Streptomyces sp. 2114.4: one gene and its partner. The protein of the gene in region 1 interacts with the protein of each later gene in a pairwise test. Links are inferred from orthologs where the notes say so. Each region holds a gene or a part of one and is shown on either strand. Other genes may lie near its edges.

What was found.
Region 2: the proteins of CFW40_RS03425 (region 1) and ndk interact in binary tests that used the Escherichia coli proteins (3 or more experiments, as listed by UniProt). The link is inferred for Streptomyces sp. 2114.4 from one-to-one orthologs.

What each region holds. Positions count from the first base shown.
Region 1 is NZ_FYEY01000001.1:800,423-816,289, reverse strand. What follows is about bases 2,818-5,702. They hold CFW40_RS03425 (uracil-DNA glycosylase), read left to right. Parts: upstream 2,818-3,868; coding sequence 3,869-4,537; downstream 4,538-5,702. Other genes in these bases: CFW40_RS03415 (Gfo/Idh/MocA family protein), read left to right, coding at 5,393-5,702; CFW40_RS03420 (hypothetical protein), read left to right, coding at 4,677-5,213; CFW40_RS03430 (SDR family oxidoreductase), read left to right, coding at 2,831-3,601. Outside these bases: CFW40_RS36960 (hypothetical protein), read right to left, coding at 1-102; CFW40_RS36955 (hypothetical protein), read right to left, coding at 145-366; CFW40_RS03445 (HipA family kinase), read left to right, coding at 535-1,359; CFW40_RS03440 (DUF3037 domain-containing protein), read left to right, coding at 1,320-1,751; 3-oxoacyl-ACP reductase FabG, read left to right, coding at 2,040-2,801; more of CFW40_RS03415, read left to right, coding at 5,703-6,301; lnt (apolipoprotein N-acyltransferase), read right to left, coding at 6,270-7,877; CFW40_RS03405 (nuclear transport factor 2 family protein), read right to left, coding at 8,008-8,490; CFW40_RS03400 (ABC transporter ATP-binding protein), read right to left, coding at 8,552-10,495; CFW40_RS03395 (GAF domain-containing protein), read right to left, coding at 10,643-12,070; CFW40_RS03390 (STAS domain-containing protein), read left to right, coding at 12,650-13,159; CFW40_RS03385 (glutathione peroxidase), read right to left, coding at 13,268-13,756; CFW40_RS03380 (FAD-dependent monooxygenase), read right to left, coding at 14,252-15,867. UniProt on the Escherichia coli protein: Excises uracil residues from the DNA which can arise as a result of misincorporation of dUMP residues by DNA polymerase or due to deamination of cytosine.
Region 2 is NZ_FYEY01000001.1:2,552,811-2,568,063, forward strand. What follows is about bases 12,441-15,253. They hold ndk (nucleoside-diphosphate kinase), read right to left. Parts: upstream 14,148-15,253; coding sequence 13,734-14,147; downstream 12,441-13,733. Other genes in these bases: CFW40_RS11180 (rod shape-determining protein), read right to left, coding at 12,441-13,439; CFW40_RS11190 (DUF4233 domain-containing protein), read right to left, coding at 14,273-14,626; CFW40_RS11195 (folylpolyglutamate synthase/dihydrofolate synthase family protein), read right to left, coding at 14,629-15,253. Also shown: CFW40_RS11130 (TIGR03936 family radical SAM-associated protein), read right to left, coding at 1-730; CFW40_RS11135 (hypothetical protein), read right to left, coding at 779-1,927; CFW40_RS11140 (GNAT family N-acetyltransferase), read right to left, coding at 1,980-2,552; CFW40_RS11145 (TIGR03960 family B12-binding radical SAM protein), read right to left, coding at 2,630-4,555; CFW40_RS11150 (CYTH and CHAD domain-containing protein), read right to left, coding at 4,750-6,453; CFW40_RS11155 (ATP-binding protein), read left to right, coding at 6,662-7,102; rod shape-determining protein RodA, read right to left, coding at 7,110-8,291; mrdA (penicillin-binding protein 2), read right to left, coding at 8,321-10,471; rod shape-determining protein MreD, read right to left, coding at 10,520-11,239; rod shape-determining protein MreC, read right to left, coding at 11,243-12,175; more of CFW40_RS11180, read right to left, coding at 12,420-12,440. UniProt on the Escherichia coli protein: Major role in the synthesis of nucleoside triphosphates other than ATP. The ATP gamma phosphate is transferred to the NDP beta phosphate via a ping-pong mechanism, using a phosphorylated active-site intermediate.

The DNA of each region.
Region 1 (15,867 bases):
GGCGACCGGGCCGACCATCGCTCCGGCGGTATGGAGTGCCTTCAGGGCGTGGTGCGCGCCGGTCGGCTCGGCGATGATCAGTGAGCGGAACATTGTCACCATGTCGTCCGACCTTGCGGACCGTGTCGGTGAGGGCCTCCTTGATCAGACTGTCGGCGGCTGGGGTGAGGGTGAAGGCGTAGCCCTGGGTGAGGTCGTTGCCAGCGCGGGCGGTGACCGGTAGACCTCGTGCAGCCAGTGCAGCGGAGGAACGCCGGCTTCGATGCTGGTGCCGCATCCGGCTTCCACGACGAACGGCAGGTGGTTCAGCAGGCCGGACAGATCGTCGGCGTAGGCCGGGGTGCCGCGCTGTTCCTTGACGCGCATCCCGCCGGCCAGCACGTCCTAGGGAACACGTGGAACACCTACAGCTGAAAACCCGCGCCCCAGGGCTGCTCGCGTTCTCCCCAGGGCTGCTCGCGGCGGATTCCCCGGATTGTGCGGTCCGGATTTAATTGTGGATTCTAAGGCCGCCGGGTCGGATAGCCTGGGAAAATGCTGACAGAAGTCACAGCGACTCGCTACGTCACACCCCTGCGTGAGGGCGGCTCGCTCCCGGGAATCGTTGAGGGTGACGATCTCGGTACGTACGTGATGAAGTTCACCGGTGCCGGGCAGGGGCGGAAGACGCTCGTTGCCGAGGTGATCTGCGGAGAGCTGGGCCGGCGGCTCGGGCTGCGGGTGCCGGAGCTGGTGCCGATGCAGCTCGATCCCGTCATCGGGCTGGGGGAGCCGGACCAGGAGGTCCAGGAGCTGCTGAAGGCCAGCGGGGGGCTCAATCTGGGGATGGACTACCTCCCCGGGGCGCTGGGCTTCGATCCGCTCGCCTTCGAGGTGAGTGCGCGCGAGGCGGGCCGGGTGGTGTGGTTCGACGCCCTGATCAACAACGTCGACCGGTCCTGGCGCAATCCCAATCTGCTGGTCTGGCACGGCGAACTGTGGCTGATCGACCATGGTGCGGCGATGATCTGGCACCACAACTGGCCGAGTGCGCACAAGGCTTCGGCCCGGCCGTACAACGCTTCCGACCATGTGCTGGCCACCTTCGGGCCGGATATCGCGGCGGCCGCCGAGGAGTTCGTTCCGCTGATCACCGAGGAGCTGCTGTCCCGGGTCGCGGCCGAGGTGCCGGACGAATGGCTGGCCGACGAGCCCGGCTTCGATTCCCCGGACGCGCTGCGCCAGGCGTATGTGAGCACGCTGCTGGCCCGCGCCGGGACGATCAGCGAACGGATCACCCTCGGGGAGCCCACCGAGGACAAGCCCTCGCAGGCACCGGAATGGCTGGCCGCACGGCTGGTACGGAGGGCAGTGAAGTGACCGGTCTGCACAACGGGCGCGATGTCTTCGAGTACGCGCTGCTGAAGGTCGTACCCCGGGTCGAGCGTGGCGAGATGATCAATGCCGGGGTGGTCGTGTACTGCCACGCCCGGCGCTTCGTCGAGGCCAGGACCCATTTGGACGAGGCCCGACTACTGGCCCTGGACCCCACGACCGACGTGGCCGGGGTGCGGGCCGCGCTCGGTGCCGTCGAGGGCATCTGCCAGGGCGGCGAGCGGGCCGGACAGGCGGCGGGGGAGGACGCGGGACGCCGTTTCCGCTGGCTGATGGCGCCGCGCAGCACCATCGTCCAGCCGGGCCCGGTGCACACCGGCCTGACCGCCGACCCCGCTGCCGAGGCCGAGCGGCTGATGGAGCTGTTGGTGCGCTGATGGCGCGCTGAGGTGCGCTGAGGTCTTGCGGGTCCGCCGGTCAGGGCGCCCGGTTCCGTCTCCGGTGCGGAATCGGGCGTCCTTTCGCGTGACGTCTTCGGGTGACGTGATCGCGCCAGGTTCCGGCCTGCCTTGCAGGTGAGGTGTGCAACGGCGCGGTGGTGGGGCGTTGACAGCGGGTTGCCGGGCTTCTAGCGTCAGCCCTGCTCAGGGTACTAAGCGGTTGCTCACCCACGGGATCGGTGTGGCGGACCGCTTGTCGAGGTTTCGAGGGTGAGGAGAACCCGCATGTCCACCACCGAGCAGCGCGTTGCCATCGTGACGGGCGCGGCCCGCGGTATCGGCGCGGCCACCGCCGTCCGCCTGGCCGCCGAGGGGCGCGCGGTCGCCGTACTCGACCTCGACGAGGCGGCGTGCAAGGACACCGTCGAGACGATCACCAAGGCCGGCGGCAAGGCCATCGCGGTCGGCTGCGACGTCTCCGACGCCGAGCAGGTCGACGCGGCGGTCGCCCGTGTCGCGTCCGAGCTCGGTGCCCCGACGGTCCTCGTCAACAACGCCGGTGTGCTCCGCGACAACCTGCTGTTCAAGATGAGTGAGACCGACTGGGACACGGTCATGAACGTGCACCTGCGCGGTGCCTTCCTGATGTCCCGCGCCTGCCAGAAGCACATGGTGGACGCCAAGTTCGGCCGGATCGTGAACCTCTCCTCCAGCTCGGCGCTCGGCAACCGCGGCCAGGTCAACTACTCGGCGGCCAAGGCCGGTCTCCAGGGATTCACCAAGACGCTCGCCATCGAACTCGGCAAGTTCGGCGTCACCGCCAATGCCGTCGCCCCCGGTTTCATCGTCACCGACATGACCGCCGCCACCGCCGAGCGCGTCGGCATGGGCTTCGAGGAGTTCCAGGCCGCGGCCGCCACCCAGATCCCGGTGCAGCGGGTCGGCCGCCCCGAGGACATCGCCAACGCCATCGCCTTCTTCACCGGTGAGGCGGCCGGCTTTGTGTCCGGCCAGGTCATGTACGTCGCCGGCGGCCCGCTCAACTGACCGCCCCACCGACTCCAGGAGTACAGGACATGACCGAGCAGGACAGCGGGCTCCCCGAGCTCACCGGCAAGGTGGCGCTGGTCACCGGCGGCAGCCGAGGCATCGGCTACGGCATCGCCGAGGCGCTGGTGGCCCGCGGCGACCGGGTCGTCATCACCGGCCGCAACGAGGACTCCCTCAAGGAGGCCGCCGAGAAGCTGGGCGCGGACCGGGTGATCGGTGTCGCCGGCAAGGCGCATGACGAGGCCCACCAGGCCGTCACCGTCGAGCGCGCGATGGAGACCTTCGGCCGCGTCGACTACCTCGTCAACAACGCCGGTACGAACCCGGTGTTCGGCCCCATCGCCGACCTCGACCTGGGCGTCGCGCGCAAGGTGTTCGAGACCAATGTCGTCTCGGCACTGGGCTTCGCGCAGCGCACCTGGCACGCCTGGCAGAAGGACAACGGCGGCGCGATCGTCAACATCGCCTCGATCGCCGGCCTCAATGCCTCGCCCTTCGTCGGCGCGTACGGGATCAGCAAGGCCGCCATGGTCAACCTGACGCTGCAGCTCGGCCACGAGTTCGCCCCCGGGGTGCGGGTCAACGCGATCGCGCCGGCGGTGGTCAAGACGAAGTTCGCGGCGGCGCTGTACGAGAACCGTGAGGAGGAGGCGGCGGCCGGCTACCCGATGGGGCGGCTCGGCGTCCCGGAGGACATCGGCGGGGCCGCGGCCTTCCTGCTGTCCGACGCCGCCGGCTGGATCACCGGCCAGACCCTGGTCGTGGACGGCGGGCTGTTCCTGAACGTCGGCGTCTGACGGCACCGGGCGGGCCCGGAGGCCCTGCCGTGGTGTGCGTTCCAGGAGACAGCGTCCGTGGTGCCGGTCCCCGTCGGGGCCGGCACCACGTTCGTTCCCCGGCGGACCCGCCGGGGAGACCTGTCGGGGGACCGGCTGGGCACAGGGCCGGTACCGGGGCGGCCAGGACGGGGCCACCGGCCCGCGGACGGCATTGTCAGTGGTCGCCGGTAGGTTCTGGGAGTGAGAACGCAATGCACACCGGAGGTTGTTGACGTGGTGACCGACATGCTGCCCGAATCCTGGCGCGGGGTCCTCGGCGAGGAGTTGGAGAAGCCCTATTTCAAGGAGCTCACCGACTTCGTCGAGCAGGAGCGGGCCGCCGGTCCCGTCTACCCGCCCCGCGAGCAGGTCTTCGCGGCGCTGGAGGCGACGCCCTACGACCAGGTGAAGGTGCTCATCCTGGGACAGGACCCGTACCACGGCGCCGGCCAGGGCCACGGCCTGTGTTTCTCCGTGCAGCCCGGTGTCAAGACACCGCCGTCGCTGCGGAACATCTACAAGGAGATGAAGGAGGAACTGGGCCACCCGGTTCCGGACAACGGATATCTGATGCCCTGGGCCCAGCAGGGAGTGCTGCTGCTGAACGCCGTGCTCACGGTCCGCGAGGCCGAGCCCAATTCGCACAAGGGCAAGGGATGGGAGAAGGTCACCGACGCGGTCATCCGTGCCGTGGCCTCCCGGCCCGACCCGGCGGTCTTCGTGCTCTGGGGGAATTACGCCAAGAAGAAGCTGCCGCTGATCGACGAGGAGCGGCATGCCGTGGTGCAGGGTGCGCACCCTTCCCCGCTGTCGGCGAAGAAGTTCTTCGGCTCCCGCCCCTTCACCCAGATCGATGCGGCGGTCGCCGCACAGGGGCACACCCCGATCGATTGGCGGATCCCTGACCTGGGCTGAGCCGTCCGGCCCGTCCGGCCGATCACGGCGGGGGAGCCCACCACCCGGTGCGTCGCGCACACCGCGCGCAGGTCCCCTCCGGCGGTTAGCGTCGGGGGAACGGCAGTGACCGTGGTGAGCGGATACGGAGAGCACGGTGGTGGACAAGCGGCGGGAGGCGACGCCCGAGGACGGGGTGCTGACCCGGATCGGCCAGGCGATCATGTTGCATCGCGCGGGCGACCGGGAAGAGGCACGCAACCGTCTCTCGGCACTGTGGCACGAGATCGGGCCGCAGGGAGACGCCTTCCACCGCTGCACTCTCGCCCACTACATGGCCGACACCCAGGACGACCCCAGGGACGAGCTCGACTGGGACCTCAGGGCCCTGGAAGCGGCCGAGGGCTTTGTCACCGAACGGCCCGGGAACACCGAGACGCCGGAAGCGCCGAAGGTGGCCGACGGCCCCGGCCCCCGCCACCCCCTCGTCGCCCTCCGGGCCTTCTTCCCCTCGCTGCATCTCAATATCGCGGCCGACTACGCCGCCCTGGACCGGCCTGCCGATGCGCGGGCGCAGCTGCGGCGTGCCCGGGCCTCGGTCAACGCCCTCGCCGACGGCGAATACCGCCAGGGCTTGCGGGACGCCATCGACCGGCTGCAGCTACGGCTCGACGGCACCGCGCGCCACACCCCGTAGAACCGCGGTCCCCACCCCGTGAGGCGGCGCGCTCAGCGCCGCAGCATGCCGTCGAGCGGCTACCCGCCGGATCTGATGCTGCGGGCCTGGATGGGATCGCCGGCCGGTGGCCGGCGGCACGGCACGTATGCTTCCGGCACGCGAGACACCAGGGCCGCGGCGCAACCCAAGGAGCACGAGTGAAGGTCGGCTGCATCGGACTCGGCGACATCGCCCAGAAGGCGTACCTCCCCGTGCTGAGTACCCAGCCCGGGCTCGAACTGCATCTGCACACCCGCACCCCGGCGACCCTCGAACGCGTCGGCGCCGCTCACCGGCTGACCGGGGCACAGCTCCACGGCGACCTCGACTCGCTGCTCGCCACCGGCCTGGACGCGGCCTTCGTGCACGCCGCCACCGCCGCCCACCCCGAGATCGTGAACCGGCTGATCGAGGCAGGTGTGCCGACCTATGTCGATAAGCCGCTCTCCTACGAACTCGCCACCTCCCAGCGCCTCGTCGCGCTCGCCGAAGACCGCGGAGTGGGGCTCGCCGTCGGCTTCAACCGCCGATTCGCTCCCGCCTACGCCCAGTGCCGCGAGCACGCCCGCGATCTGATCCTGATGCAGAAGAACCGGATCGGACTGCCCGAGGACCCGCGCACGCTCGTGCTGGACGACTTCATCCACGTCGTGGACACCCTGCGGTTCCTCGTCCCCGGCGAGATCGACCACATCGATGTGCGTGCCCGGATCCGTGACGGGCTGATGCAGCATGTGGTGCTGCAGCTCTCCGGTGACGGCTTCACCGCTCTCGGCACCATGAACCGCCTGAGCGGATCCACCGAGGAAATCCTTGACGTTTCCGGACAGGACACCAAGCGCCAGGTCGTCAATCTCGCCGAGGTCATCGACCACAAGGGGCAGCCGAGCATCCGGCGCCGCGGCGACTGGGTGCCGGTCGCCCGGCAGCGTGGCATCGAGCAGATCGTCCTGGCGTTCCTGGACGACGTACGGGCCGGCCGGCAGGCGTCCGCCGAGGACGCCCTGCGCACCCATGAGCTGTGCGAACGGGTGATCACCGACGCGCTCGCGCAGTCCGCCTGCTGAGCGCCCGCAGCCCCGCGTACCCGCCGGCGAGCACCAGCGCACCCATCGCCCCGTACACCGCCCAGTCACCGAACCGGGTGTACGGGCTGGTGCCCGCGGCCAGCGGCAGATCGTAGACGGCCGCCGCACTGCGGTCGGTGCCCAGCCGTTCGCCGATCTGCTCACCCCGGGGGCCGTACACCGCACTGATGCCGGTGAGGGTGGCGTGCACCATGGGCCGCCAGTTTTCCGCGGCGCGCAGCGCGGCCAGTGACGCATGCTGGGCGGGCGCCCAGCTGTCCTGGAAGGTCGAGGTCGAGGACTGCGCGACCAGCACACGGGCGCCGTCGCGCGCCAGATGGCGGCTCATGTCGGGAAAGGCGGTCTCGAAGCAGACCAGCGGCCCGATGCGCAGCCCGTCCGCGGCGGCGAGGGGCATCACCACCTGGCCGGTGCCGCGCAGCCGGTCGCTGGGGGCCGCCTTGCCGACCCGCGTTGCCCAGCCCAGTACGGACCGGAACGGTATGTACTCGCCGAAGGGCACCAGCCGCATCTTGGCGTAGCGGTCCCCGGTGGGTCCGTCCGGGCCGATCAGGACCGCGCTCTTGGAGATGCCCGGCCGTTCGGCGTGCGCGGAGTCGGCGTTGATCAGCAGCTCTGCGCCGGTCCGCCGGGAGAGGGCGGCGAGGCGGGCGGCGAGCGCCGGGTGGTCCGCCGGGTCCGTGTAGAGGCTGCTCTCGCCCCAGACGATCAGGCGCACCCCGCGGCCCGCCAGCGACCGGGTCAGGGCCTCGCTGCGGTCCAGGCGGGCCGCGGGGGTGCCGGTCCGGTTCGGCTGGACGACGGCGACCCGCACCGTGCCGGTGATGCGGGGGACCGGCGCCCAGAACCAGGCCATGGTGGCCGCCAGCGCGCACACCAGCAGCCCGGCGACAGCGGGCAGCCGTGTCGCCGGGCGGGCGATCAGCTCTGCCACCGCCGTGTTCACCGCCACCACCAGCAAGCTCACCAGCCACACCCCGCCGACCGACGCCAGCCGCAGCGCGGGCGGCACCTGCCACTGACTGGCGCCCAGCAGCCCCCAGGGGCCGCCCAAGTACTCCCAGGAACGGACCAGTTCGACCATCAGCCAGCCCGACGGCACCAGCACCAGCGCGGCGGCACACCGACCGCCCGTAGCCCGCCGCCCCGCGGCAGCGGCTTCCCCGGACCTCGTCCGCGCGGGCCCCTCGCGCGCCGCCCCGCCCGCCGGGGGCGCGTCCCCCAGCAGCACGCGCACCAGCACTCCCCAGGGGGCCCAGAACGCACCGAGCAGCAGGGCGAGCACGAGGATGAAGATGTGCAGGCTGGGCAGCAGCCACTGGTGGACGGCCAGGATGAAGCCGGTGCCGCCCAGCCAGCCGTCCAGCGCCGCCCGCCGGCGGGTCGGTGCCGACCGCACCAGCAGCAGCCAGGGCACCAGCGCGACATACGCCAGCCACCACCACGACGGCGCGGGGAAGGTGAGGGCCGGCACCGCACCGGCGAGCGCGGTGGCCACCCCCCGGGTCCAGGGGGAGCCGAGCCACCGCGCCGGACGGCCTGGCGGTGTGTCCATGCGGCCTCCCTGGATGCGGCCGGCCCGCTTCCGGTCTTGGCCGGTCGGACGGCCAGTGTGCGCGGCGGGGCCGCCCGGGGAAAGAGCGGCCGCCGCAACGGCCGGACCGGGGGACTCCCGACGGGGGCGGTCACTCACCGTCGACCCATACCTCACGCCACTTCTCGTGGACGACGACGCCGGTCAGCCGCCAGCCGTCGGCGGTGCGCCGGGCGGTGAACTCGTAGCGGCCGGCGCAGGTGTAATTGGGGGCGGTCGGGCCGCCCCCGCCCTCCGTGGCGGGCCCGGCGAGCCGCATCGGGTTGAAGTAGTCGGCCTGGACGGTGGCGGAGTCCCCGGAGGCACCGTCCAGGCGGACGAGGGTGATGCGGCGGTTGACGATCAGATGCTGCCGGATGGCGAAGTGCTGCAGCATCTCGCCGAGCCAGGCGGTGATCTCGTCCACGCCGCCCTCGATGCCGCCCGCGGAGCGGTAGTCGGCCCGGCCGTCCGGGGTGAACAGGGCCCGGTAGCCGGGCCAGTCGCCGTCGTCCACGGCGATGGCGTACCCGGTGATCAGATCATCGAGGGCGAGGCGATCCATGACAGTGGAGTGTTCCGCGCGCTGCGTCATCATCTCAGTTTTCGGCATCCGCAAGGCCCCCGCCAAGAGGCGGGGGCCGTCCGGCGCGGCGTCAGTTCACCAGCGCCGATTCCGGCACGGCATCCGGACCGGTATTCACCCGCCGGGCCTCCCCGGCGGCCTCCCGCCGCTCCTCCGAGTCGGTGAACTGCGTCCGGTACAGCTCCGCATAGCGCCCGTCCGCGGCCAGCAGCGTCTCGTGCGTTCCGCGCTCGACGATTCGTCCGCCCTCGACGACCAGGATCAGATCCGCGGCCCGTACGGTCGACAGCCGGTGGGCGATGACCAGTGCGGTACGGCCCTCAAGGGCCTCGGTGAGCGCTTCCTGCACCGCCGCCTCGGAGGTGTTGTCCAGATGGGCGGTGGCCTCGTCCAGGATCACCACCCGGGGGTGGGCGAGCAGCAGCCGGGCGATGGTCAGCCGCTGCCGTTCGCCGCCCGAGAGGCGGTAGCCCCGCTCGCCGACGACGGTGTCCAGCCCGTCCGGGAGCCCGGCGATCAGGTCCTCCAGACGCGCCCGGCGCAGCGCGTCCCACAGCTCCTCCTCGGCCGCCTCCGGCCTGGCCAGCAGCAGGTTCGCGCGGATCGTGTCGTGGAAGAGGTGCCCGTCCTGGGTGACCATCCCCAGGACGTCGCGCAGCGAGGCGGCGGTCAGTTCGCGGACGTCCACGCCGGACAGCCGGACCGCGCCGGAGTCGGTGTCGTACAGCCGGGGCAGCAGCTGAGCCACGGTCGACTTGCCGGCGCCCGAGGAGCCGACCAGGGCGACCATCTGGCCGGGTTCGGCACGGAAGGAGATGCCGTGCAGGACCTCCTCGCCGCCCCGGGCGTCGAGGGTGGCGACCTCCTCCAGGGAGGCCAGCGAGACCTTGTCGGCGGACGGGTAGCCGAAGCGGACGGAGTCGAACTCCACGGACACCGGGCCCTCGGGGACCGCGCGGGCATCCGGCTTCTCGGAGATCAGCGGCTTGAGGTCCAGCACCTCGAAGACCCGCTCGAAGCTGACCAGCGCGCTCATCACCTCGATATGGGCGCCGGACAGCGCGGTCAGCGGGGCGTAGAGCCGGGTGAGCAGCAGGGCCAGGGAGACGATCGCGCCGGGCTCCAGCCGTCCGCGCAGCGCGAGGTACCCGCCCAGGCCGTAGACGACCGCGAGCGCCAGGGCGGAGACCAGGGTGAGCGCGGTGACGAAGTACGTCTGGACCATGGCCGAACGGACCCCGATATCGCGCACCCGGCGGGCCCGGATGGCGAATTCGGCGGACTCCCGGTCCGGGCGGCCCATCAGCTTGACTAGGGTGGCGCCCGGCGCGGAGAACCGCTCCGTCATCTGGGTGCCCATCGCCGCATTGTGGTCGGCACCCTCCCGGCGCAGCTCCGCCAGCCGCCGGCCGACCCGGCGGGCGGGAAGCACGAACACCGGCAGCAGCACCAGCGCGATCAGGGTGATCTGCCAGGACAGACCGAGCATCACCACGAGGGTGAGCAGCAGCGTCACGATATTGCTGACGACCCCGGACAGGGTGTCGCTGAAGGCCCGCTGGGCGCCGATCACATCGTTGTTCAGGCGGCTGACCAGCGCTCCGGTGCGGGTGCGCGTGAAGAAGGCGATGGGCATCCGCTGGACGTGGTCGTACACGGTCGTCCGCAGATCCAGGATCAGCCCCTCTCCGATGCTCGCCGACAGCCAGCGGGTCACCAGTCCCAGACCGGCCTCGGCGACCGCGATCGCGGCGATCAGCCCGGACAGCCCGAGGACGAGGGACGCCGAGTCGCCGCCCACGATCGCGTCCACCACCCGGCCGGCCAGCAGCGGGGTGGCCACCGCGAGCATCGCGGTCACCGTGCTCAGTACGAGGAACCACAGCAGACGGCGGCGGTGCGGCCGGGCGAAGGCCGTGATGCGGCGCAGGGTGCCGCGGGAGAAGCGGCGTCTGCCCTGCTGCGCGGCCATCGTGCTGTGCAGCGCATGCCAGGCGGTGACTTCCATGTCCATGGGTGGCCTCCGGTGTGCCGGGTCGTCACGGAATCGCCGTGCGTTACCGGCGACATACAAGGAACGTATGACCTCAACCAATGTTGAGGTCAAGCGATTCCGGTGGTTTCACCCGCCGGGCGCGCCGGACAGGGGACCAAAGGCGGCTCAGGCGTCGCACCCGCCCCGGAGCGGACGCTCCCAGATCAGGGGCCGGCCGGCGCCGTCCGGGCCGGTCACCGTCAGCCGGATGCCCGGCCGGCCGTCGGGGAGCGGGGCGGTGACGTCCACGGCGATCTCCACCCGGGCCGGCGCCCGTGACGGTGCCGGTGCCGGGGCCGGGGCGGTCACGTCCGCCAGCGCCTCGCGGAGTGCGGCCAGCAGCTCACGGGCGCCCTTGTCGTCGACCCGGGTGTCGACCGGACCGGTGAACCGGACCGACGGCCGGGTGCCGAGCGCCGCGGTGGCCGCGCCGGCCTCCCGCAGCACCCGGGTGCGCAGGCCGGGCGGGGCCTCGGGCGGTCCCTGCTGCAGCGCGATGATGGCCGTTCTGATCTCCTGGATCGTGGCCTCCAGTTCGTCGACCGCCTGGCCCACCCCCTCCCGCACCTCCGGCACCAGCGCCTTGCGCCGGGCGGTCTCCAGCAGCATCCCGGTGGCGAACAGCCGCTGGATGACCAGATCGTGCAGATCGCGGGCGATGCGGTCGCGGTCCTCGAAGACGGCCAGCCGCTCGCGGTCCCGGTGCCGGTCGGCCAGCACGAGCGCCACCGCGGCCTGCGCGGCGAACTGCGTGCCCAGGGTCCGTTCGGTGTGGCTGAAGCGGCGGTCGCCGGACATCCGGCACAGTGCGAGGGCGCCCAGCACCCGCCCGCTGCTGCGCAGTGGCAGCAGCATCGCCGGGCCGTAGTGCCGCGATATCGGGGAGACCGAGCGCGGGTCGTCGGCGAAGTCGTCGGAGAAGACCGCGAGCCCGGCGTCTATCTGGTGGACGACCGGACTCCGGGGCGGAATCCTGCCGCGGTACGCCTCGGTCCGTACGGCCTCGGACAGCGCGGTGGAGATCGCCACGACCTCCATACCGCCCTCGGCGTGCGGCAGCAGGACCGCCCCGGTCGCCGCCTCGGCCAGCTCCCGGCCCTTCTCCGCGACGACCGTGAGGGCGTTGGCGGTCGTCGAGCCGGTCTCGGGCCCGGCCAGCAGCGCCGTGGTGATGGATGCCGCGCCGTCGATCCAGCGCCGGCGCTGCCGGGCGGCGGAGTGCAGCCGGGCATTGCTCAGGGCGATACCGGCCTCGGTGGCCAGTATCCGCACCAGGTGCAGATCCGCGTCGCTGAACTGCCCGCCGTCGCCCTTCCCCGCGACGGACAGCGTGCCGAACAGCTCCCCCTGCACTTGGACGGGCACCTCCAGAAAGCCTCCGGCGGGCGGCTCACCTTCGGGGGGTGCGCCGTGGGTGACCGGCTCGCCGGGCCCGTTGCCGTCCTCGTCGCGGAGGCTGACGGCGGCGTGGCGCGCACCCGTGAGGGAGGCGGCGGTCTCGGCGATGCGGCCCAGGGCGCGGCCCAGGTCGTGGTCGGAGCCGACGGCCGCCATCGCCTCCAGCAGCTGCGGAAGCCGGGAGACCGGCCCACCGGCGAGCTCGCGCAGGCTCTGCGCGGTGCGGTTGGGGAGATCTCCCGCGGGCTCCGGCGGCTTCAGGACACACCTCTCACTTTCCGGCGGTCCGGACAGTGTAATTCGCCCGAAAGAGTGCTATTGGGGGCTCTCGGGATGCGTGCCCGGGTGGGGTGCCGGGGAGGCGTCGGTGGGCCGGTCACCTGGGTGGCGGTGCAAGGGGTACCCGGGATCCGACAGCCCGCGCTGCCGGTCAGGCCCCGCGGCCCGGCTCGTGGCCATCTATCTTGGCCACGCCCGCCAGGGGCGACTTTGAGACAACCTGAAGCTCAGGCGCACGCCGGGACTTTGAGGGCGCGGCCCGCGGGTAAGCCGTAGACAACTACGTGCACAGCAGCAGAAACACAGGGACTCAGCCGACACACCGCCGCACCACCGACGACCCGGTAACGGGCCGAACCGCCCGGATCGCGCCGGGCGCCCCCCACACCTTCCGAACATCTCCGCCGCAGACGCGTGGCCATATCCCGCGCCTCGGCACGAAAGTGGGCCGGGCCGATGGAAACAGGTCAGTACTACCCGAGACTCGTGGGGCCCAGCAGCGCCCCGGGCGGCACGACCGTGCTGGAACTCCGCGGTGAGCTGGACATTCTCGCCGTGTCGGTGCTGTCCGACCGGCTGGACGAGATCACCGGTACGCAGGGCACCGACCTCGTGGTCGACGTCCGCGCGGTCACGTTCATCGACTGCGCCGGACTGTCCCTGCTGAGCCGCGCCCGCTACCGGACGCGGCAGCGCGGCGGCCGGCTGCGGCTGACGGGCGTCTTCGGCGGCGGGAGCGTCGCCCGGCTGCTGCGGATGACCGGGCTGACCGGCAGCTTCGAGATCCTGTCCGACGAGACCGGGGGCGACGACGGGGGCGGAGCCGCCGGAGCATCCGGATCGACCGCAGTCACGGATACGGCCGCGGTGACGGCCGCGGTCCCGGACACGGCCACGGATACGGCCGCGGTGACGGCCGCGGTCCCGGACACGGCCACGGACGCCGCGGGCACGGCCGTCGCCTGACCCGCGCCTCGCCGCCCGGCCCCCGGACGCCAGGCCGCCGCCCGGCCGTATGCCGCAGAGCGCCGACGGACCGCCCCCGCCCACGGCCCGGCGGCGCGGCACCGGGACTCAGGCCGGCAGGGCCGCCTCGATGGCGGTGACCAGTTCCTCGGCCTCCGGCTCGGTGCGCGGCCGGAAGCGGCCCGCAACCCGGCCCTGGGGATCGATCAGGAACTTCTCGAAGTTCCACTGGACGTCACCGGCCGCCCCTTCGGCGTCCTCGGCGCCGGTCAGCGCCGTGTACAGCGGGTGCCGGTCCGCGCCGTTGACGTCGGTCTTCTCGAACAGCGGAAAGCTCACGCCGTACGTCGCCGAGCAGAAGGTGGCGATCTCCTCGGCGGTGCCGGGCTCCTGGCCCGCGAACTGGTTGCTGGGGAAGCCCAGCACACTGAAGCCACGGTCGGCGTAGCGCTGCTGCAGCCGCTGCAGACCGGAATACTGCGGGGTCAGCCCGCACTTGGACGCCACATTCACCACCAGCAGGGCCTTGCCCCGGTAGTCGGCGAGCGAAGCGGGCTCACCGGTCAGGGTGCGCAGGGGGATGTCGTACAGGCTCACGGGCATGCTCCTCGTCACGGGGCCGCGGATAGGGACGGCCAGCATCCGTGCCAACCGCGCCGCCCGTCCCGATCTTCCCCGGATCGTCGACCGGCCAGGACACGACCGGCCGGATCGCCCCCGCGCGCCACTCCTTGAGCAGCTGGTCGAAGATCGGCGTCTCCCCCTCGGCCGGGCGGCGCGCCTGCGGGGCGGGGGCGGCAGCGCAGGCGGCGGCAGGGCAGGCGGCTGGTGGGGGAGGGAGATCCGCTGAAAGGGGTGCGAGGCGGGCTTCTTGGCGTCCATGCCCGGACTCAACCGGAAATCGGCCCCCGAGTTGCGGGACGCGGCCGGGGCGGTCCCGAGATGCCCCTGCGGTGGTGACGGGCAGAAGATACGTTCGCGCGTGACGGAGGGGCCGGTGGATGTTCCACCGGCCCCTCCGTCAGCGACAGTCTTGTCCGTCACCCCACCCGGCCGCCGCTGTGGGTACGGGGCGGGGGTGCGCCGGGCGGGTCAGCTCCGGCACAGCAGCGCGGCAAGGACCTCCCGCAGCGCCGCCTCGGGGTCGGCCACCCGCCCCTCGGCCCGCCACGCCACGAACCCGTCGGGGCGCACCAGCACCGCACCCTCGGGCGTCGTCCCGTGCTTCTCGGCCCAGTCGGCGCCGTCCTCGGGAGCCAGGTCGTCGTTCGGACCGGTGCCGATCAGGTAGCAGTCCAGCCCGAGGGAGAACTCCTCGTTGGCGCCCTTGACCGCGGTGCGCCACATCTCGCCGTCCGTCCCGGTCAGCAGGACGAAGGACTTCTCGTACAGATCGAGGGTCGAGCGCCGCTCGCCGCCGGCCCGCAGCCACATGTGCGGGGCGCGGGTGCCCGGTTCGCCCGTGAGCCGCATCTGGTCGGGTACCACCGGCAGCGTGGGGTCGGCGCCGACGACCGCGCCCTGCGGATAGCAGTACCCCAGGGCGACGGTGAGCACCCCGCGCTGCCGGCCGCCGGCCGCCCCGGGGGCCGGTGCGTACCCCGGGTGGCTGTGCTCGGCCGAGCGCGCCGAGGCGCGGGCGCTGGTCTCCCGCGCCACCGGCTGCCGCTCCGCCTCGTAGGTCGCCAGCAGCTCCGGGCCCGCCGCGCCGTTGAGCACGGCGGCGAGCTTCCAGGCCAGGTTGTGGGCGTCCTGGATGCCGGTGTTGGAGCCGAACGCGCCGGTGGGGGACATCTCGTGGGCCGAGTCGCCGGCGAGGAAGACCCGGCCGTCCGCGTACCGCTCGGCGACCCGCTCGGCGGCGTGCCACGGGGCCTTGCCGGTGATCTCAACTGCCATGCCCGGTACGCCTGTTGCCCGGCGGATGTGGTCGATGCACCGCTCGTCGGTGAAGTCCTCCAGGGTCTCGCCCGTGTCGGGGTGCCAGGGGGCGTGGAAGACCCAGTCCGCCTTGTTGTCGACCGGCAGCAGGGCGCCGTCGGCCTCGGGGTGGGTCAAGTAGCAGGCGATGAAGCGGCGGTCGCCGACGACCTCGGCGAGCTGCGGCGCGCGGAAGGTGATGCTCACGTTGTGGAACAGGTCGCCGGGCCCCGTCTGGCCGATGCCCAGCCGCTCGCGGACCGGACTGCGGGGCCCGTCGGCGGCGATCAGGTAGTCCGCGTGCACGGTGGACAGCTCACCGGTCTCCCGGTTTCTCAGCGTCGCCCGCACCCCCTGCGCGTCCTGTTCGAAGGAGCTCAGCTCGGTGGAGAACCGCAGGTCACCACCGTGCTCGCGGGCACAGCGCACCAGTACGGGCTCCAGGTCGTTCTGGCTGCACAGGCACCAGGCGGACGGGCTGATGCGGGCCAGCCCGCCGCCCGGGTCGATCTCCTTGAACAGCCACTCGTGGTCGTCGCCGGTGAGCGAACGGGCCTGCAGGATCCCGTGGTTGTCGGCCAGGACCGACGCGGCCTCGCGGATCCCCTGCTCCGCGCCGGCCACCCGGAACAGTTCCATGGTGCGGACGTTGTTGCCCCGTCCGCGCGGGTGGCGGGAGGTGTCCGCGTGCTTCTCGACCAGCAGATGTCTGATGCCCAGGCGTCCCAGGAACAGCGACGCGGACAGGCCGACCAGGGACCCGCCCACGACGAGTACCGGCACCCGGT
Region 2 (15,253 bases), 1.8 Mb from region 1 along the record:
TGGGTGGGGCGGCCGTGGCAGCGTCGCGGTCGGGCTCAAGCGGGTCGGTCACCGCGCCGGTCTCCTCATCGAGCAGCCCCTGCGCCAGCCTGGTCACCGCTGCGGGGACCGGCGGCGCCAGGTCGGCCGTAGCTCGGAGGCCGGACAGGACGTCGTCGGGTCGAACGGCAGGTGTCAGATGCCGAACAACCAGCCGCAGTATCGCACAGGCTTTGCCGTCGGGCCTATCGCCGGCGTGACCGGTGGCTTCCAGACGCGTCACCGCGGCCCGTGCGTCAAAGGTCCGCATGCCGTTTTTCGTCCGCCGCTCGACCAGCACCTCGTCCGCGGCGAGGAACGCCTCGACCGCGCGACCGGCCTCCCGGGGCTCGACCCCGTCGAGCCGGAGCTCCCACACCGAGGCCTGGAGCCGGTCGGCCAGGCCGCTGGTGCGGGCCTCGACCGCGTCGGTCACATCGAGCCCGTCCGGCAGCGACGCGTCGAGCAGGGTGCGCAGCGTGTCCGGATCGCGGTGCTCGGTGAGCTGGATCTCCAGGTACTCGGCCTCGCTGCCCGTACCGGTCGGGGCGGCGTTGGCGTACGACACCTTGGGGTGCGGGGTGAAGCCCGCCGAATAGGCCATGGGGACCTCGGCGCGGCGCAGCGCCCGCTCGAAAGCGCGCTGGAAGTCGCGGTGGCTGGTGAACCGGAGGCGGCCGCGCTTGGTGTAGCGCAGTCGGATGCGCTGCACCGCCGGTGCGGGCGGCGGGCCTTCGGGCTGTCGCTTGCCCAGTGTCGTTCAGTCCTTCGTGAGTGCGGTCGTACTGCTACCTAGAGTACGTGTGCCGGGGGCTCCCGGTTCCCGCCGGGGCTCGGCAGCGGTGGCCGGCCGGGGCTCGGCGGGGGCGCCGAACAGTGCCCGCCGGATCTCCCTGCGGGTCTGCCGCACGGTCGCGCGGGCGGTGCGCAGGGCCTGCCGGACCGGCCGCCAGATGCCGTCCCGGATGCCGTGCCCGAGAGGGGTGAGCACCGTGCGGTACACCCACCGCAGCGGCTCGACGAGGACCCACCGCAGCACCGCGGCGAGAAACCGGCCAAGGGCCCTGGAGATGATCCCCGCGGCCCGCCAGCAGTGCCCGAGCGCCGCTCCCGTCTCGCGCACCACCGCCGTCACCACGGCGGCCGACAGCCGCCCGGCGGGCACCAGCACATACCGCCACAGGGTGACCAGCGGCACGACCACGAGCCACCGCACGAGCGTGGCGAGAACGGTGCCGAGGCCGCGCACCAGCCAGGCGAGGCCCCGTCCGGCCGGTGTCAGCACATGGACGTACAGCCACTGGGCGGGCACGACGACGAGCAGGCGGACCAGCCATGCCAGGACCGCGCCGGTCCCCCGGCCGACGGGCGCCAGCACATACCGCCACAGCGCCACCCACGGCCACACGAACAACGCGCGGCCCACCCACCGCAGGGCCGCGCCCAGTCCGCGCAGCAGCCAGGCGAGGCCGTGCCCCACCGGGGTCAGTACGTGGGTGTACAGCCACTGCGCGGGGAGCACGAGCAGCTGCCGCACCAGCCACGCCACCGCCCTGCCGGTCCCCCGGCCGACCGGGGCGAGCACGGCGCGCCACAGCCACCCCAGCGGGGCGACGACCAGCGTGCGCCAGGTCCACCCGAGCGGGAGCACGACGAGGGTGCGCCAGGCCCAGGCCAGGGGGGCGAGGACGAGGGTGCGCCACAGCCGGGCGAGGCCGCGGCCGAGGGGGCGCAGCACGCTCCGGTCGACGGCCCGGCCGGCGGCGGTCAGCGCGTCCCACACCAGGCGCACCGGCACCACGAGGACCAGCACCACGATCCGTACCGGAATACGGACCACTTGGGTCACACAGCCCTCGCCCGGCGCGTAACGGGCGGGCACCCGCCGCTCGTTGTCGGTGGGCTCCATCCGGCCCCTCCCCCTGGTTCTTCCGTCGCCGTACCGCGGGTGCACCGGCCCCTCAGACGCGCCGGTGCGGCTGCTCTCCGGCGGCGGGCGCGGCCGCGTGGATCCAGTAGCGCAGCTTCTCCCCCCGCTGGTCCTCGAAGACCCCGCCGCAGGCCTCGATGACCTTACGCGAGCCGGTGTTGGTGTGGTCGCAGGTGACCAGCACCGGGTCGATGCCCAGCTCGTGATGGGCGAAGGGCAGTGCGGCGCGCAGCATCGCGGTGGCGTGGCCACGGCGGCGGGCACCGGGGCGTACGCCATAGCCGATGTGGCCGCCGTAGTGGAGGAGTTCATCGGTGAGGCGGTGGCGGAAGGTGACCCGTCCCAGATAGCTGCCGTCCGCCACCCACCACCGGGTGGTCGTGGGGACCACCCCGTCGGCGCGTACCTCACCCGGGGCGCCGCTGATCGCGTCGACGTACTCCGCGAACCCCTCCACGGTCGGCCAGCGGGTGGCCCAAGTCCGCAGCTCGCGGGCGAGGTTGGAGTGCGGTACCTGCTCGGCGCCGTCGGCGCGGAACTCGTCCATCGCGGCGAGGAAGGAGGCATGGACGCGGGCGGTGGGGGCGATGAGCTGCGGTGACATCACGTCATTGTGCAGGAGTACGCCACGGCCCGGCCCCCGGGGTGCGGGGACCGGGCCGAAGAGGTATACGGGAGGCGCTACTTGACGACGGTCAGGGGCAGCAGCTTCTTGCCGGTGGGGCCGATCTGGATGTCGAGGTCGAGCTGCGGGCAGACGCCGCAGTCGAAGCACGGAGTCCAGCGGCAGTCCTCGACCTCGGTCTCGTCGAGCGCGTCCTGCCAGTCCTCCCAGAGCCAGTCCTTGTCGAGGCCGGAGTCCAAGTGGTCCCAGGGCAGGACCTCTTCGTACTCCCGCTCGCGGGTGGTGTACCAGGCGACGTCGACGCCGAAGCCGGGCAGCGTCTCCTCGGCGGCCTTCATCCAGCGGTCGTACGAGAAGTGCTCGCGCCAGCCGTCGAAGCGGCCGCCGCCCTCGTAGACGGCGCGGATGACCGAGCCGACGCGGCGGTCGCCGCGCGAGAGCAGGCCCTCGACGATGCCGGGCTTGCCGTCGTGGTAGCGGAAGCCGATGGAGCGGCCGTACTTCTTGTCGCCGCGGATCTTGTCCCGGAGCTTTTCGAGACGGGCGTCCGTCTCCTCCGCCGACAGCTGCGGCGCCCACTGGAAGGGGGTGTGCGGCTTGGGGACGAAGCCGCCGATGGAGACCGTGCAGCGGATGTCGTTCTGTCCGGAGACCTTGCGGCCCTCGGCGATGACCTTGACCGCCATGTCGCCGATCTGGAGCACGTCCTCATCGGTCTCGGTCGGCAGACCGCACATGAAGTACAGCTTCACCTGCCGCCAGCCGTTGCCGTAGGCCGTGGAGACGGTCCTGATCAGGTCCTCTTCGGAGACCATCTTGTTGATGACCTTGCGCATCCGCTCGGAGCCGCCCTCGGGCGCGAAGGTCAGACCGGAGCGACGGCCGTTGCGCGTCAGCTCGTTGGCAAGATCGACGTTGAAGGCGTCCACCCGGGTCGAGGGCAGCGACAGGCCGATCTTGTCTTCCTCGTACCGGTCGGCGAGCCCCTTGGCGATGTCGCCGATCTCGGTGTGGTCCGCGGAGGACAGCGACAGCAGGCCGACCTCCTCGAATCCCGTGGCCTTCAGGCCCTTGTCCACCATGTCGCCGATGCCGGTGATGCTTCGCTCCCGCACGGGGCGCGTGATCATGCCGGCCTGGCAGAAACGGCAGCCGCGGGTGCAGCCACGGAAGATCTCGACGGACATCCGCTCGTGGACGGTCTCGGCCAGGGGGACGAGCGGCTGCTTGGGGTAGGGCCACTCGTCCAGGTCCATGACGGTGTGCTTGGACACCCGCCACGGGACGCCGGAGCGGTTCGGCACGACACGGGAGATCCGCCCGTCGGCCAGGTATTCGACGTCGTAGAACTTGGGGACGTAGACGCTGCCGGTCTTCGCCAGGCGGAACAGCAGCTCATCCCGGCCGCCGGGCCGGTCCTCGGCCTTCCAGGCGCGGATGATCTCGGTGATCTCCAGCACCGCCTGCTCGCCGTCGCCCACGACCGCGCAGTCCAGGAAGTCCGCGATCGGCTCGGGGTTGAAGGCCGCATGGCCGCCCGCCAGGACGATCGGGTGGTCCTCCGTGCGGTCCTTGGCCTCCATCGGGATACCGGCGAGGTCCAGGGCGGTGAGGAGGTTGGTGTAGCCCAGCTCGGTCGAGAAGGAGACACCGAGCACGTCGAAGGCGCCGACGGGGCGGTGCGCGTCGACCGTGAACTGCGGGACGTGGTGCTCACGCATCAGCGCTTCGAGGTCCGGCCACACGCTGTACGTGCGCTCGGCCAGCACGCCCTCGCGTTCGTTGAGGACCTCGTAGAGGATCATGACGCCCTGGTTGGGCAGACCGACCTCGTAGGCGTCCGGGTACATGAGCGACCACCGCACATCACAGGAGTCCCAGTCCTTGACGGTGGAGTTCAGCTCACCGCCGACGTACTGAATGGGCTTCTGCACATGCGGGAGCAGGGCCTCGAGCTGCGGGAAGACCGACTCGGCAGACATCTCGAACCTTCGTGAGCTGGCAGGGGGCGACTCTCAAGCGTAACCGCTCGAAGCCACCCCCTCGCACGGCGAGCCGGCAGGCCGCGGCGCCCCTGCTGAGCAGGCGGCTGGCGGCCGGGCCGGGAGCGCGTGGTGCGGCGGCCGGCCGCCGTGCGGTGAGGCGGCCCGCCGTGGTGCGCCCCACCGCCGCGCGCTCACGGCCGGAGCGCGGCCCGGTGCTTGCGCCGGGAGGCCTTCTTCCACCGGCGTGGCAGCTCCCGCTCCCGGTCCGCCGCACGGGCCTCCTCACGCCCGTGGAGCAGACCGAAGGTGAAGCCGCCCTCACCGGCCCGCTGTGCCTGGGTGGCCAGCTCGCGCAGCGCGCCGCGCGCCACCACGCTGTCCTGGTGGTCGCCCAGCAGCTGCTGCACCCGCTTGATCCGCTTGGCGAACTTCTTCGCCGGCCGGCCGAGCGCCGGACGGGCGGCCTCCGCCGCGTACCGCGTCCGCTTGGCGGCCTTGCGGGCGCCGTGCAGCGCCTCGTCCCGCGCCTGCCCGGCCGGGGCCGCCAGCGCGGCCTCCACCCGGCGGGCCAGCCGCCGGTAGTCCTTCAGCACGGCGCCGGCCACCACGTCGGGCGCCGGCCGGTCCGCGGCCGGGCGCAGCGGCGGCTCCTGAAGGAGGGCGTGCAGGGTCTTCAGCAGCTCCAGATAGCGGGGTCCGTCCAAGACGGAGAGCACTTCCCTGCGCGCGTCGGCGCGGCGCCGCTCGGACCAGATGCGCAGCCGGGCGGCCACCGGGCCGAGCCGCAGCGTGCGGGGCACCTCGGCCAGCGCCTGCTGCAGCCGCGCGGTCAGCACCTCGCGGTCCCGGTCCACCCCCAGCTCCGCCGCCAGCCACTGGAGCTCCAGGCCGATGGGCCGGGTGACGGCGCGGTCGAGCACCTTCGTGTACGAGCGGAAGGCGCTGCGCAGCCGGCGGGTGGCGACCCTCATCCGGTGTACCGAGTCGGGCAGATCGCGCCGTACCGCCGGATCCAGCTCGATGATCACCCGTACCTGCTCGCGGACGTACCGGAGCACCACGTCTCCGGCGGTGGGTTCCTTCTTCTTGCCGGCCGTGGTCTTGTTGTTCCCGGCCGTGGTCTTGTTGTTCCCGGCCGTGGTCTTGTTGTTCCCGGCCGTGGTCTTGTTGTTCCCGGCCGTGGCCTTGTTCTTCGCCGTCATGGCCTTGCCTCCGCGTTTGCCGGAGCCTTGGGGGCGGGACGTTTCCCCTCCCGCGCCGGGACGTGCGGGGCGCTCGCGCGCCAGGCCCGTCTCGGCGAGTGCCCGCGCCAGCTTCGACTCCGCTGAGGCGGGGCGCGCCCCGGCCGCGACCAGGGCCCGGCCGACCTCGTCCAGCAACCCGCTGTCGCCGCCCCCGAGCAGTTCCACCTCGATCTCGCGCCACCGGGCCCCGCCCGCGCCGCTCTTGGCGGACTTCCCCGCCCGCTGTGCGTGCACCTCGTCCACCGCCAGCTCCGCGAGCGGTGCGCCCCCGGCATCGTGCAGCACCCGGACCGTGCGCCGCGTCCGCAGCCGGATGAGGGGCACCAGTTCCTCCTCCAGCACCCGTGACCGGACGAGCGCGGTCAGCTCCGGGGGCGGTGTGTCGGACAGCGGCGCCCGCACTTCGTCCCGGACGCCCGGCGCAACCGGCAGCTTCAGGTGCCAGCCCGCGTCCCTGCCGCCGGTGCGTCTGCGCAGCGTGAGGGCGTCGGCGGCGAGGCGCTGGTCAGGAGTGTCGTAGTAGCGGGCGTCCAGCTCCTCGACACCCGATTCCGCCACGGTGGCGACCCGGCCGACGCCGGCCAGGTCGGGCAGCCGCGCACCGTCGTCGATCTCGTACTTCCGTTCGATTTCCCGCACGGTGTCCGCCATGCATCGAGGCTAGCCACCCGCCCCGGCCGGGGCCACCCGCCCGGACGGGGAAACCGCCCCACCGCGCGGTCCGCGGCAGGGGTCCGCGGGAACGGGTAGCGCCGCACACACCAGGTGGGTTACTCTGTGTGACGAACCGAGTACGCAGAGTACGAATCGAGCGTGCAACCCGCTCGCCACTCACTCGCCCCCAGGGGAGGGAGACACCGTGCACCCCTCAACCGCGCCCGTCACCCGGACACGCCTCCGCGTCTCGGCGGGCGCCAGGCCGTACGTTCTCACCGCACCGAGCACCCCCACCGCCCCCAAGGCCGCGCGCGATTTCGTCCACGCCGTGCTGCGCCGCACCCCGCTCTCCCCGCTCCTCGACACCGCCGTGCTGCTCACCTCGGAGGCGGTGACCCGCGCGCATCTGCACACACCGCACACGGCGGACATCCTGCTGCGGATGCTGACCGCCGGGCAGGGCCTGCGGATCAGCGTGCACGACCGGGCACCGGTCCGGATTCCGCGGCCGGTGCCCGGCGGGCAGCCGGACGACTACGGGCTCCTGCTGACCGGCCACCTCGCCGACGACTGGGGCACGACGCCGCCCGAGGACCTGCCGCGGCCCACCTCGCTGTGGTTCGAGCTCCACCTCAGGCAGTGAGGCGGCGTCAGCGCGAAGCCGACAGGGGGCGCTGTACGCGGATCGACTGGAGCAGCCCGATCGCGATCCAGACGGCGAACATCGAGGTGCCGCCGTAGGAGACGAACGGCAGGGGGAGGCCGGTGACGGGCATGATGCCGAGGGTCATCCCGACGTTCTCGAAGGACTGGAAGGCGAACCACGCGATGATCCCGGCGGCGACGATGGTGCCGTAGAGCTCGGTGGACTCGCGCGCGATCCGGCAGGCGCGCCACAGGACGACGCCGAGCAGCACGATGATCAGGCCCGCGCCCAGGAAGCCGAGCTCCTCACCGGCGACGGTGAAGATGAAGTCCGTCTGCTGTTCGGGGACGAACTGGCCGGTGGTCTGGCTGCCGTGGAAGAGCCCGGAGCCGGTCAGTCCGCCGCCGCCGATCGCGATCCGTGCCTGGTTGGTGTTGTAGCCGACGCCGGCCGGATCGAGGCTCGGGTTGGCGAACGCGGCGAAGCGGGCGATCTGGTAGGCGTCCAGTAGCCCGAGCTGCCAGATGGCGACACAGCCCACGACGCCGGTGCCGACCAGTCCGAGGATCCAGCGGTTGGAGGCGCCGGAGGAGAGCAGGACGCCCAGGATGACGGCGCCGAGCACCATCACCGATCCGAGGTCGGGCATCAGCATGATCACGGCGACCGGGACGGCCGCCAGGCCGAGGGCCGTGACGACGGTGCGGTGGCCGGGGTGCGGGCGGTCCCCCGCGTCGACCCGGGACGCCAGGATCATCGCCATGCCGAGCGTGATGGTGATCTTCGCGAACTCCGCGGGCTGGAGCGAGAAGCCGCCGGGGATCGCCAGCCAGGAACGCGAACCGTTGATGGTGGCGCCCAGCGGCGTCAGGACCAGCAGCGCCAGCACGACCGACAGGGCGTAGAGGATCGGGACCGCGCCGCGGAGGGTGCGGTGCCCGAGCCAGATCGTGCCGGCGGCCAGCGCCAGGCCGATACCGAGATTCAGCAGATGGTGCAGGAAGTAGTAGTACTCGTCGCCGTGGTTGAGCTCGGTGCGGTTGCGGGTGGCGGAGAAGACCAGCAGCGACCCCATCAGCGACAGCACCAGGCAGGACAGCAGCAGCACCCAGTCCAGTTTGCGCAGCACCGAATCACGCGCCGTCAGCTTGCCCCAGGTACCGAGCTCGGGGGTGTAGCGCCGGATCGAGAACGCCCGGGAGGTAGGGCTGGTCGTCACTGTGGGCTCTCCGATGCGGACGGCGACGGCGACGGCAGGACGTAGGGCTTGATGGGCTGAGCCTCGATGGTCCCGTCACCCTCGATCTTGGGGAGCGAGCCCTGGGGCTTCGGCAGCAGGGCGGCCTTCGGGTTGATGCCCCCCTTCTCGTCGACTCCGTACAGGGCGTTGTAGATGTTGCGTACGGCCGGACCGGAGGCGCCGGAGCCGGTACCACCCTGGGCGATCGTCATGACGATCGTGTAGTCCTTGGTGTACGTCGCGAACCACGAGGTGGTCTGCTTGCCGTAGACCTCGGCGGTACCGGTCTTGGCGTGCATCGGAATCTTGTCCTGCGGCCAGCCCTGGAAGCGCCAGGCGGCGGTACCGCGGGTGGCCACACCCGCCAGCGCGGAATCGATCTGCTGGAGCGTCTTGGGGCTGTCCGGCAGCTTGCCGTGCGACGTGGGCTTGATCTGCTGCACCTTCTTGCCGTCGGGGCTGACGACGGCCTTGCCGACGGTCGGGTTGTAGAGGGTGCCGCCGTTGGCGATCGCGCCGTAGATGGTCGCCATCTGGATCGGTGTGACGAGGGTGTCGCCCTGCCCGATGGCGTAGTTGATGGAGTCGTAGGCGTGCAGCTTCATGCCTTCGAGGCAGCCCTCACGGGCGAGCTTGGTACCGAAGTCCTTCTTCTTGGGCCAGGCCTTGGCCTGCTTGCACCAGCCGTCCTTGTTGGCCTTCCAGAAGTCGGTCTTCCACTTGCGGTCGGGGACCCGGCCGGTGACCTCGTTGGGCAGGTCGATGCCGGTCTCCTTGCCGAGGCCGAACTGGTGGGCGGTCTTGTAGAACCAGTCGTTGGGGTCCTTCTTGGGCTTGTCCCCGCCGTCCTTCTTCCACTCCTCGTGCGAGAGCCGGTAGAAGACGGTGTCGCAGGAGACCTCCAGCGCCCGGCCCAGGCTGATGTCGCCGTGGCCCTCGCCCTCGAAGTTCTTGAAGGTCTGGCCGCCGATGCTGTACGAGCTGGTGCAGGGGTAGTGGCCGTTGAAGTCGTAGCCCGCGTTGATCGCGGCCGTGGTCGAGATGACCTTGAAGATCGAGCCGGGGGCGGCCTGTCCCTGGATGGCGCGGTTCAGCAGCGGGTAGTTGGAGTCCTTGCCGGTGAGGTGGGCGTAGTCCTTGCCGGAGATGCCGCCGACCCAGGCGTTGGGGTCGTAGCTGGGGTTGGAGGCCATCGCCACCACCCGGCCGGTCTTGGCCTCCATCACGACCACGGCGCCCGAGTCGGCCTTGTAGTTGGTGCCGGTGTTCTTGTCGTGCACCTTGCGGGCGTCCTTCATGGCCTGCTCGAGCTGCTTCTCCGCTATGGCCTGCACGCGGGCGTCGATGCTGGTGACGACGCTCGCGCCGCCCTGGCCCTTCTCGCTCTTGGCCTGGCCGATGACCCGGCCGAGGTTGTCGACCTCATAGCGGGTGACGGCGGCCTTGCCGCGCAGATAGCGGTCGTACGTACGTTCCAGACCGGACCGGCCGATCTGGTCGGAGCGCAGGAACGGCGAGCGGGTGTTCTTGGCCTTGTTGATCTCCTCGTCGGTCACCGGCGAGAGGTAGCCGAGCACCTGGGCGGTGTTGGCGTTGCCGGGCTCGGCGTAGCGCCGTACGGCGGTGGGTTCGGCGCTGATGCCGGGGAACGCCTCGGAGCGTTCGCGGATCTGGAGGGCCTGCTGGGTGGTGGCCTCGTCGGTGATCGGGATCGGCTGGTAGGGCGAACCGTTCCAGCAGGGCTGCGGGGTCTTGGCGTCGCACAGCCGGACCTTGTTGCGGATCTCCTTCTCGGACATCCCGAGCACCTTGGCCAGCCGGCCGAGCACGGCCTTGCCGTCGTCCTTCATCTTCAGCAGATCGGTACGGCTCGCGGAGACGACCAGGCGGGTCTGGTTGTCGGCCAGCGGCACCCCCCGCGCATCGAGGATCGAGCCGCGGGTGGCGGGCTCGATGACCTGCTGAACGTGGTTGTTCTTCGCCTCGGTGGCGTACTCCTGGCCGTTGCGGATCTGCAGATACCAGAGCCGGCCGCCGAGGGTGAGCAGCAGGGAGAAGACCAGGATCTGGATCGCGATGAGCCGGACGCTGACCCGGGAGGTCCGGGTTTCCGGGAGATTACTCATGGCGCGCAGCGCCTCCACGAGGGGTGGTGATCGGAAGGAGACAGGGCGTCACAGTCGCTTGACCCCCTTGATGCGGCCCACCTTGTCGCGGGCCGACTTGCCGAGCAGGCTGCCGCGCTGGCTGCCGATGCCCGTGCCCGTGCGCAGGGATTTCATGGCACCGCGGCTGGCCTTGAGTCCCGTGCCGGTGGTGAGCCAGCCGTATCCCGCATCGCGGCTGCCGGCCCCGCCGCTCTGGCTGCCGGAACTGTCGCCGGCCAGCAGATCGCCCTCGGTTTTCCGCGCCACAGCCATCACGAGAGGAACCGTGAAGGGGGCCAGCAGCAGGTCGTAGAGGGTGGCGCTGAGCAGCAGTCCGACGATGCCGACGTGGCGGGCGGCGGTGTCACCGACCAGCGAGCCGACGCCGGCGTACATCAGCGTCGAGCCGACGGCGGCACCGAGGACGACGAGCAGCGGAAGCGTCGCCGAGCGGTGCCGGCCCGAGTCCGGCTTGGTCAGACCCGCGGCATAGCCGATGACGCAGAGCACCAGCGCATAGCGGCCGATGGCGTGGTCGGACGGCGGGGCGAGGTCGGCCAGCAGCCCGGCGAAGAAGCCGACCAGCGCGCCGCCGACATGGCCGTAGACCAGCGCGAGGCCGACCACGACGAGCAGCAGCAGATCCGGTACCGCACCGGGAAGTTGGAGTCTGGCGAGAATGGTGACCTGGATGACGAGGGCGACGACCACCAGCGGGGCCGAGAGCAGGATCCGGTTGATGCGCATCGGTCAGCTCCTGGGTGAAGCGCTCGCGGAGGGGGTGGCCGTGACGGTGACCGTCGGCGTCGGCTTGGGCTTCGCGGGCGCAGGCGGCAGGACGGTGTCGCGGGGGTCCTGGCGGGGCGGTGCGACGACCACGCCGACGATGTCGAGCTGGGAGAACGAGACGAACGGCCGGACCTGGAGGTTGCGGGTCAGATCGCCGTTGGACGGCTCGACCTTGACGACCCTGCCGACGGGCACCCCGGGCACGAACGGCTTGTCCCGGCTGGAGCCGAAGGTGACCAGGCGGTCGCCCCGCTTGATGTTGGCCTTGCCGTTGAGAAGCTGCACGCGCAGCGAGCGGACGCCCTGCCCGTTGGCGAAGCCGATCTCGTTGGTCTTCTCCATACGGGTGCCGACGGTGAAGTCGGGGTCGGCGGCCAGCAGGACGGTGGAGGTGTCGGCGCCGACCGTGGTGACCCGGCCGACCAGACCGTCGCCGTTGAGGACGGTCATGTCGCGGGCGATGCCGTCCCGGCGGCCGGCGTCGATGGTGACGGTCCAGGAGAAGCCCTGGGCCGAGCCGATGGCGATGACCTGGGCGCCCTTGATGCCGTACTGGCCGGTGCCGGCGGTCTTGAGGATCTTGTCGAGCTCGGCGGCGCGGCTGCGGTTGCGGTCGGAGGAGCCGAGCTTGGCCTTCAGCGCCTCGTTCTCGTGCTCCAGCGTGCTGATCCGGTTGTGCCGGCGGCCGGAGTCCCGCACGGCACCGATGGCGTTGCCGACCGGATTGACGACGCGGGCCACGCCGCCCTCGACCGGGCCGAAGGCGGAGGCGGCGGCTTGCCGGGCACCATCGAGCGGGGACTGTTCGCCGCCGCGGATATCGACCGTGATCAGCGCGAACGCGATCGCGATCAGCAGCACCAGCAGCAGCCGGCTCTCTCGTGTGTCCCTCACGTGCGGCGGCCGTGTCCTTCCTCGTAGGACCGGCCGGCTGCGGGCCCCGCCGGTCTCGTTCGGGAGTTGAGCGTTGTGCCTGATGTGACGGCGCCGGATGATGAAGCGTCAGGACACCGTGTCTGTCGGGATGTTGTGCCTGTATATCAGCGATCCGCCGGGCGGACCGGCCGGGGTCGCCAGGGGCCCCGACCGCCGCGGACGCCGTTCGGCGTCCGCGGCGTGGAGCGGGACCCGGGCCGTGCTACCTGCGCGGCTGGGAGTCGAGGACCTGCTGCAGCGCCTCGAACTCCTCGACGCACTTGCCGGAACCGAGCGCGACGGAGTCGAGCGGGTCCTCGGCGATGTGGATGGGCATACCGGTCTCGCGGCGCAGCCGCTCGTCGAGGCCGCGGAGCAGGGCGCCGCCTCCGGTGAGCACGATGCCGCGGTCCATGACGTCACCGGACAGCTCCGGCGGGCACTTGTCGAGCGTCGTCTTGACCGCGTCGACGATGGAGTTGACCGGCTCCTCGATGGCCTTGCGGACCTCGGCGGCCGAGATGACGACGGTCTTCGGCAGGCCGGAGACCAGGTCACGGCCGCGGATCTCGGTGTGCTCGTCCTGCTCGAGGTCGTACGCCGAACCGATGGTGATCTTGATGCTCTCGGCGGTGCGCTCGCCCAGCAGAAGGCTGTACTCCTTCTTGATGTGCTGGATGATCGCGTTGTCGAGTTCGTCGCCGGCCACCCGGATGGACTGCGCGGTGACGATGCCGCCGAGCGAGATGACCGCGACCTCGGTGGTACCGCCGCCGATGTCCACGACCATGTTGCCGGTGGCCTCGTGCACCGGCAGGCCGGACCCGATCGCGGCGGCCATCGGCTCCTCGATGATGTGGACCTGGCGCGCGCCGGCCTGGGTCGAGGCCTCGATGACCGCGCGGCGCTCCACGCCGGTGATGCCGGAGGGGACACACACGACGACCCGCGGGCGGGCCAGATAGCGCCGCTTGTGGATCTTCAGGATGAAGTAGCGGAGCATCCGCTCGGTGATCTCGAAATCGGCGATCACGCCGTCTTTCAGGGGCCGTACGGCGACGATGTTGCCGGGCGTGCGCCCGATCATCTTCTTCGCCTCAGCACCTACCGCGAGAATCCCGCCGGTGTTGGTGTTGATGGCCACGACCGACGGCTCGTTGAGGACGATGCCGCGGCCCCTGACGTACACCAGCGTGTTGGCGGTCCCGAGGTCGACAGCCATGTCACGGCCGATGAACGACATGTTGTTCCCCATGAGGATACGTCTGGCCTTCCCAACTGGAGCGAATGCTTACTGGAGGTCGGCAGGAGGTGATGCGCTGTGCGGCGCGGAAGCCTCCATCGTAGTTCGTAGTGCGCCCACTCGAACACGTCGGGAGGCTGTTTCGCCATTGTCAGCCGTACACGCACCCGCCCCCCTTAATGGTGACGTCGTGTCGCGATGATGCGTTCCCCCGATCGTGTCGTATACACCAAAGGGCGACCGATGTTTTTTTCGGTCGCCCCTGGTCACGAGGGGTGTGTAGCTGACGAGACGTCAGGAGATGCCGGGGAAGAAAATCTTGATTTCACGCTCTGCGGACTCTTCGGAATCCGATGCATGGATCAGATTCTCTCGGGTGATCGTTCCGAAGTCCCCACGAATGGACCCACCCGGCGCGGCAATCGGGTCAGTCGGACCGGCCAGCGTCCGCACGCCCTCGATCACCCGCTCGCCCTCGACGACCATCGAGACCACCGGCCCGGAGGACATAAAGGCGACCAGGGGCTCGTAGAACGGCTTGCCGACGTGCTCGGCGTAGTGCTGCTCGAGCAGCGCGCGGTCCAGGCTGCGCAGCTCCAGCGCGCTGATCGTCCAGCCGGCCTTTTTCTCGATACGGCCGAGAATCTCGCCGATCAGACCGCGCTGGACGGCGTCGGGCTTGAGGAGGACGAGGGTGCGCTGGCTCACGGAGGAACTCCCTGGATATGAACAATGGTCAGCGGGTGAACTGAGGCTACATGGGTGACCCGGCCCCGGGCGGCCCCGCCCCCGGCCACCTTCCCCGGGGCCCGGGGCGGCGCCCGCGCCCTGTCTCAGGCCGGCTCGCCCGGCGCCTCGGCCTGCGCGGCCCAACGGGCCTTCGCCTCATCGATCTTGCGTCCGAAGTGGACCGACGCCCACCACAGGGCCGCGAAGACCGCGCCCAGGAAGAACATCGTCGGGACCACGAAACCGGCGGCGATCAGGGCGAGCTGCAGCACCCAGCCGAGCTGGACGCCCCCCGGGCGGCTGAGCATCCCGCACAGCAGGAGGCTCAGCAGCATCCCGATGCCGCTGACCGTCCAGACCGTGGCCGCCGGCAGGTCGGTCATCTGCATCGCCACCAGGCCCGCGAAGCCGATCACGAAGAATTCACCTATCAGGGTGCTCGCACACAGGGTGCGCATGATCAGCCCCTTCCCATCAGCAGCCGGGCCTCGCCGACCGTGATCACCGAGCCGGTCACCAGCACACCCGCTCCGGAGAACTCGCCCTCTTCCTCGGCGAGGGTGATCGCCGCCTCCAGGGCGTCGTCGAGCCGCGGCTCGACCTGCACGCGCTCGGCGCCGAAGACCTCGACGGCCACGGCGGCCAGCTCATCGGGATCCATCGCACGATGGCTGGAATTACGTGTCACCACGACCTCGGCGAAGATCGGCTCGAAGGCCTCCAGAAAACCGCGTACGTCCTTGTCCCCGCTGGCCCCGACGACACCCACCAGCCGGCTGAACCCGAACGCCTCGGTGACCGCCTCGGCCGCCGCCCGCGCACCCGCGGGGTTGTGTGCCGCGTCCAGCACGACCGTCGGGCTGCGCCGTACGACCTCCATCCGGCCGGGCGAGCTGACCGCGGCGAACGCGGAGCGGATGGTGTCGATGTCCAGCGTGCGGGCGTGGTCCGAGCCGACGCCGAAGAACGCCTCGACCGCGGCGAGCGCCACCGCGGCGTTGTGGGCCTGGTGGGCGCCGTACAGCGGCAGGAAGATCTCGGGGTACTCGCCGCCCAGTCCGCGCAGGGTCAGCATCTGTCCGCCG